2 regions of the Lactococcus lactis genome follow, and region 1 is predicted to be linked to the other one. Evidence: riboswitches for the same ligand, from Rfam matches in the RefSeq annotation. Region 1 holds a riboswitch; the other holds the start of a gene.

What was found. Region 1 has a riboswitch for lysine ahead of PYW37_RS12325 (amino acid permease). Riboswitches for the same ligand answer to the same signal wherever they lie in the genome.
Region 2: linked by a shared signal. The riboswitch ahead of dapA (4-hydroxy-tetrahydrodipicolinate synthase) and the one ahead of PYW37_RS12325 (amino acid permease) in region 1 are both predicted to bind lysine.

Annotation. Positions count from the first base shown of each region.
Region 1 is NZ_CP118969.1:2,419,589-2,423,010, forward strand. It holds gene rpsF (30S ribosomal protein S6) at 1-263, opposite strand, end outside; gene PYW37_RS12320 (undecaprenyl-diphosphate phosphatase) at 455-1,309, opposite strand; lysine riboswitch at 1,492-1,674, shown strand; gene PYW37_RS12325 (amino acid permease) at 1,833-3,299, shown strand; gene dnaX (DNA polymerase III subunit gamma/tau) at 3,334-3,422, opposite strand, start outside.
Region 2 is NZ_CP118969.1:795,726-799,147, reverse strand. It holds partial or broken gene PYW37_RS04135 (MgtC/SapB family protein) at 1-303, shown strand, start outside; gene dapA (4-hydroxy-tetrahydrodipicolinate synthase) at 343-1,236, opposite strand; lysine riboswitch at 1,337-1,512, opposite strand; gene PYW37_RS04125 (NUDIX hydrolase) at 1,577-2,032, opposite strand; gene PYW37_RS04120 (aspartate-semialdehyde dehydrogenase) at 2,043-3,119, opposite strand; gene PYW37_RS04115 (MIP/aquaporin family protein) at 3,214-3,422, opposite strand, start outside.

The DNA.
Region 1 (3,422 bases):
AGAATGTCAAGGTTGATCTTAGCAAGACGGTCAAATTCGCTCAAAGCTTCTGAAGTTGTTTCAGCTTCAAAAGTTGCGATGTGGTAGATACCTTCGCGGAAATCATTGATTTCGTAAGCAAGTTTACGTTTTTCCCAGTCTTTAGACTCAAGATTTGCAGCACCGTTGTCAGTCAAGATTCCATCGAAACGTTCAACGAGGGCAGCTTTTGCTTCTTCATCAATGTTTGGGCGAATAATATAAAGAATTTCGTATTTAGTCATTGATTTTTCCTCCTTTTGGACTAATGACGCAGGTTGAGTCCTGCGTAAGTTGTGAGTTTTTCCCACAGAGTTATATTCTATCACTTTTTTCTATTTTTAGCAAGAATACATTTAAACTTTCCCTCAGCAAAGAGAACTATTTTAAAATAAAAAATACCAACTAAAGAGAGTTGGCATAATTTATCTCATTCTTAGCCCAAAAAGGCTTTAAACATTGCATAAATAAGAAGGATAATCCCTAACACAATCCGATATTTCCCAAAGAAAGTAAAATCATGTTTTTTCACATAATCGGTCAAGAACTTGATGGCAACCATTGATACCCCAAAGGCAACTATACAAGCTACTAACAAGACCCCAAATTGTTCAAAACTTAAAGAATTCCCATTTTTGAAAAAGTGAAGTATTTTGATGAAACTAGCCCCAAACATAACTGGAATACCCAAGAAAAAGGTAAATTCTGCGGCAACTTCACGACTTACACCAATTAATAAAGCACCGACAATTGTCGCACCTGAACGCGATGTCCCTGGAAGTAAAGACAGCACTTGGAATAATCCAATATAAAGAGCGGCACGATAAGGCAAACGGTCAATATTCATTACGGAAAATTCATGGTTTGGTACCCACCGACGCTCAATGACAATAAATGCTACCCCATAAATAATTAACATGAAGGCAACAGGAACAAAATGGTAAAAATGTTTGTCCAACCAGTCATTAAGTGGTAAACCAATAATCGCTGCTGGTAAAGCCGCAATCAAAACTTTCAACCACAAACGCCAAGTTAATTGAATTTCACGTGGGGTTTTTTGTTTGTCAGCTGGATTTAACTTATTAAATGGATTCAGTTTATGAAAATAAAGAACAACAACTGACAAAATTGCTCCTAGCTGAATCACAACATCAAACATTTCTTTAAAAGCTGCTGATTGATTAAGACGAATAAATTCATCAGCAATAATCAAATGTCCTGTTGAGGAAATAGGTAACCACTCAGTGATTCCTTCAATAATACCTAAAATAATGGCACGAATAAAATCCATATTTTGCTCCTAGAAAATTTCAGTAAAAAGACTGATTTTTATTGACTGACATAGCAGTCCTATCCTCATAAGTATATCATAAATGACAAATGAATAAACTTACAAAGAAAGTGATTATTTGTAATTAATTTTACATTCTCTTCCTTGACATCATCTTAAAATTGCGCTAGAATTACAAATAACACATCGATAGAGGTCGCAACTGATATGAATCTACGCCGAGTTGGAGCACAACAAAGACGCGTATATAGAGGAGGAGAGGTTGCCGAAAGAATTTTGTTGCTCAGCAAAGTTCTTGGGCTAGTGAGAAAAACTCACTAGACTGTCGCAAATGGTTAATAACCATGCGGAGGGCTATTCGTTCAAGAAAATTTTTAAAATTTTGTCGGACCTTTAGCAATCTATTCTATCCTAGTAGGATTGCTTTTTTTGTTTTTCTCAGACTTTTCTAAACTAAACAGGAGTAAGGTTGAGTCTGAGTCAAACAAGTCGGTGTAGAATAAATTTTATTAGGGAGAGAATTTTGGAAAATTCTTCAAACTCAACTACTGAGACGCAAGTAAAACGCGGCTTAAAATCACGCCATGTTTCCATGATTGCCCTTGGCGGAACAATCGGAACTGGATTGTTTCTGACTTCAGGCGATGTCATTCACACGGCAGGACCATTTGGTGCACTGACTGCCTATGTTCTTATCGGAGCAATGGTTTACTTCCTCATGACATCACTTGGTGAAATGGCCACTTATTTACCCACTTCTGGTTCTTTTTCAGACTATGGAACACGTTATGTTGACCCAGCTTTTGGTTTTGCTCTAGGTTGGAATTATTGGTTGAACTGGGCAATTACCGTAGCGGTTGATTTAACAGCCGTTGCCCTTTGTATCAAATTCTGGTTACCAGATGTTCCAAGTTGGATTTTTTCACTGATTGCCTTAATTATTGTCTTTGCAATCAATGCCTTATCAGTTAAAACTTTTGGCGAAACTGAATATTGGTTGTCAGCCATTAAAATTACTGTTGTTGTTTTATTCTTGATTATTGGTTTCTTATCTATTTTTGGAATTATGGGCGGTCATATTGACGTCGCTAAAAATCTTTCAGTTGGTAATCATGGTTTTGTCGGAGGACTTGGTAGTTTCACTACCGGCGGAGGGATTCTCGGCGTACTCTTAGTCGCTGGTTTCTCTTTCCAAGGAACAGAATTGCTCGGAATTACAGCTGGTGAAGCTGAAAATCCTGAAAAATCAATTCCTAAAGCTATGAACTCTATCTTCTGGCGTATTCTTGTCTTTTATATCTTATCTATCTTCGTGATGGCGGCTATCATTCCATTTACCGACCCCCACTTAGTTGGAGGAGATTCAGCTGCTCAAAGCCCTTTCACAATTGTATTTGAACGTGTTGGTCTCTCTATTGCAGCTTCTATCATGAACGCCGTTGTTTTAACTTCTGTCGTTTCAGCAGCAAACTCTGGAATGTATGCCTCTACTCGGATGCTTTATTCACTAGCTAAAGATGGTGGCGCACCAAAGATTTTCTCAAAAACTTCAAAAAACGGGATTCCTTTCATTGCTTTATTAGCTACAACTGCTGTTGCTTTACTCACATTCTTGACATCAATTTACGGAGTTAGCTTCTTTACATTCCTCGTCTCAGCCTCTGGTTTAACAGGATTTATTGCTTGGATTGGGATTGCAATTAGCCACTTCCGCTTCCGCCGCGCCTATGTCGCTCAAGGAAAAGATGTTAAAAAATTACCTTATCATGCAAAACTATTCCCATTTGGTCCAATCTTAGCCTTAATTATGACCGTTTTAGTCACACTCGGCCAAGACCCAATGCTTCTTTTTGGTAAAACTTGGGTGCAAGGTGTCATCATGTATGCCGCAATTCCACTCTTCTTCATCCTTTACTTGGGTTATAAATTTAAAAACAAAACGAAACTTATCCCCCTTAAAGAGGTTGATTTAAGTCGTCATAAAGATTAAAAAAAGTCGCTCAATGAGCGGCTTTTTTATTATTTTAATCATTAATTTCAACTACTTTTTCACCAAAGAGTTCTTTAGCTAAGTTTACCGTTTCATCCGGCTCTTTTTCATCTTCTTCATCTT
Region 2 (3,422 bases), 900 kb from region 1:
ATAGGTATTGTAGCTACTTTACTTATTTTACTTTTTCAAATTATTTTACACCAAAATTATCGATGGATAAAATCAGCGACGAGCGATCATCTTATTCTTCAATTAGAAGATTTTGAAGGGCTTCAACTGTTGCAACAATAGCTGAAAGAGGAAGATGTCAAAATTCTTAGTATAAAAGTTGAAAAAAAATCAAATAATTCTTTAAAAACAGAGCTATATTTGAACTTACCAAAAGCTTATGAAGTCGCTTCGTTAATGAGTCTTTTGGAATCGAATGATAAGATTAAATCAATTGAATATTGACCTACTTTTATAAAGAAAAATACCCTAAAAGGGTATTTTTTAATTTCCAATTTTTTCAAGAATTATTTTACTTTCCTCAGTAGTACAAGCTACAAGTGGTAAACGTAAGCCACCAACTTCATATCCTTTTGCATTCAAAACCGTTTTGATTGGAGCCGGACTTGTGACACTAAAAAGTGCATTTATTTTGGGTAATATTTTTCTTTGGATAGCCGCTGCTTTTTGAATAGAGCCCTGGTCTATTTCTGCAAACATTTCAAAAAATTCTTGACCTAGGATATGACTGGCAACCGAGATTACACCCTGACCTCCCAAAGCTTTAGTGTGAAAAGCTAGCCCATCTTCTCCAGTATAAACTAAAAAGTCTTTGGGTAGCTTTTCAATGAGATAAGCCAGATTATCAGTATTTGTACATTCTTTGATGGCAATTACATTTTCCAGTTCTGCTAATCGTAAGATGGTCTCTACCTGAATTTCAGTGACCACCCTTCCTGGAATATTATACAAAATAATTGGCAAATCACTCGCAGTAGCAATGGCTTTAAAATGTTGATAAATTCCTTCTTGAGAAGGTTTGTTGTAATAAGGAGTCACTGCAAGTCCCGCATCGATGTAACCAAGTTCAGCAACTTCTTTGACAAATTCAACCGAATCACGTGTGTCATTAGTCCCAACACCTGCAATCAATGGAATACGGCCATCCACTATTTTATTAACCGCAGCAAAAATTGCCAATTCTTCATCATGAGTAAGAGTAGGCGATTCAGCCGTTGTTCCAGCTAAGATAAGGCCTTCCGTATGATTAGCAAGTAAATCCTCAATGAGCTTAGGAAATGCTCCAAAATTAATTTGGCCATTTTCTTTAAAAGGGGTCACTAGGGCCGTGATGATACGTGCATTTTGTAATTTTTCAATTGTTTCTTTTGCTGACATAATTTCTCCTTATGTGTGAGCTTACTGACAAGCTCTTGTCAAGAGGTCAAAAAGAACCTCTTTTTATGCAAAAGAGGTTCTCAAAAGTTCGTCAAAAATGATTTTGATTAGCTCCCCTTTCTGTCAGTACTGACAGAAAGACAGTCTGTAGGATTTAACCACACAGCCCAAGAAAAATTTTGTGACAATTTTTCTTTCGGCAAAGAACGCCGCCATCAGCTTCAGTGCGTTCACCGCTCCACTAACTTCTTCGTCTTCGCAACCTCTAATTTTGTTTGACCTATTATAGCATACTTTAGTAAACGAGGTCAAAAATTTTATTTTTATACAGTCTAGTTTATTATTCTTTCGCAATTAATTGGATGAAATCTTCGATAACACGGCGATTTGGCTCATGAATATTTTTTGGAATTTCTTTAAATTTAAACCATTTCAGCTCTTCAACTTCACTCATTTGTGGTCTTAAACTCCCTGTGAAATCTCGACAAATATAATAAAGGCCTGGCATATAAACTTGGTCCATATTGGGATAAGTTATAAAACGGTCTTGTCCTGAATAAATTCCTAAAAGCTCAAGTTTACCTGCTTTTAGTCCCGTTTCTTCAAATAATTCTCGGCGAGCAGTTTCCTCAAGTTCTTCACCAACTTCTATGCCACCCGCATGTAAAACCCAAGTTCCGTTATCTTTACATTTTTGTAAGAGGATTTTTTCATCAGAATAGACAATAACGCCTGCTCCCAGATAAATCAAAAGCTCATGGCCAATTTTTTCACGAATTTTACTGATATAACTCATTTAACAGACATTATTTCAGTTCAAATTTTAACTCATGAGTTGGTCTAACTAAGCCACGCTCATGTAGCGTTTCAGCAATTTGAACAGAATTCCAAGCTGCTCCTTTGAGTAAATTGTCAGAAACTACCCAAAGATGAATCCCATTTGCTGCATCCAAATCACGGCGAATACGACCCACAAAAGTTTCACGACGACCAACTGAATTAATGGCTTGTGGATAAATTTGATGAGCAACATCATCTTCTAAAACAGCTCCTGGGAATTCAGAAATCAAACGTTTAACCTCAGCAATATCTGCTACTTTTTTCGTTTCAACATAAACTGACTCAGAATGACCGTAAAGAACTGGAATTCTGACACAAGTTGCCGAAACCGCAATTGAATCATCTTCCATGATTTTCTTGGTTTCATTTGTCATTTTCATTTCTTCATAAGTATAATCGTTGTCAGTAAATACATCAATTTGTGCAAGCGCATTGTAAGCAATTGGATAATGTTTTTTATCTCCAGCAGACGGTAAAATTTCTGCTGACAATTCTGTCAGTGCTTTTCCATCAAGTGCTTCTTGGAGTTCACGATTTGTTTCATTAATTGCTGATTGACCCGCACCAGAGACCGCTTGATAAGTGCTGACAATTACTCGCTCAAGCCCATAAGCTTGACGAATCGGCTCTAAAGCAACCATCATTTGAATCGTTGAGCAATTAGGACAGGCAATTATTCCATTGTGTTTTTCCAAAGCATGTGCATTAACTTCTGGAACAACCAAGGGGACATTAGGGTTTTGACGGAAAAATGAGGTGTTATCTACGACAACAGCTCCAGCTTTTACAGCATAAGGGGCATATTTTTCTGATACTGAGCCTCCGGCTGAAAAAAGAGCAATATCAATACCTTCAAAACTATCCTCAGTCAATTCTTCTACAACAAGCTCTTGCCCCTTAAATTCAACAATTTTTCCTGCCGAACGTTTACTTGCAAGCGCACGTACGGTTTCTATAGGAAGTGTAGATTCTTCTAATTGTTCAAGCATACGTGTACCCACGGCACCAGTAACACCAACGACGGCGATATTATATTGTGTCATAATTGTCTGTCCTTTTCAGTAAATTATAATTATTATAGCGCTTTTAAGTTCTAAGGGCAAGAAAAAATCTGCCTTTCGACAGAAATTTTTGTTTTTATTTAAACATAAGTTTAAAGACTGTAGCTGCAATTACTGCACCAACGATTGTGGCAACAACTGGAACCCAAGCGTACCACCATTTAGCGTCTTTATTTTCACCAACAACTGATTGTGGCAAGAAGCTATAAACGATACGAGGACCAAGGTCACGTGCTGGATTCAATGCTGCACCAGTTGGTCCACCAAATGCTGTAACCAAACCAA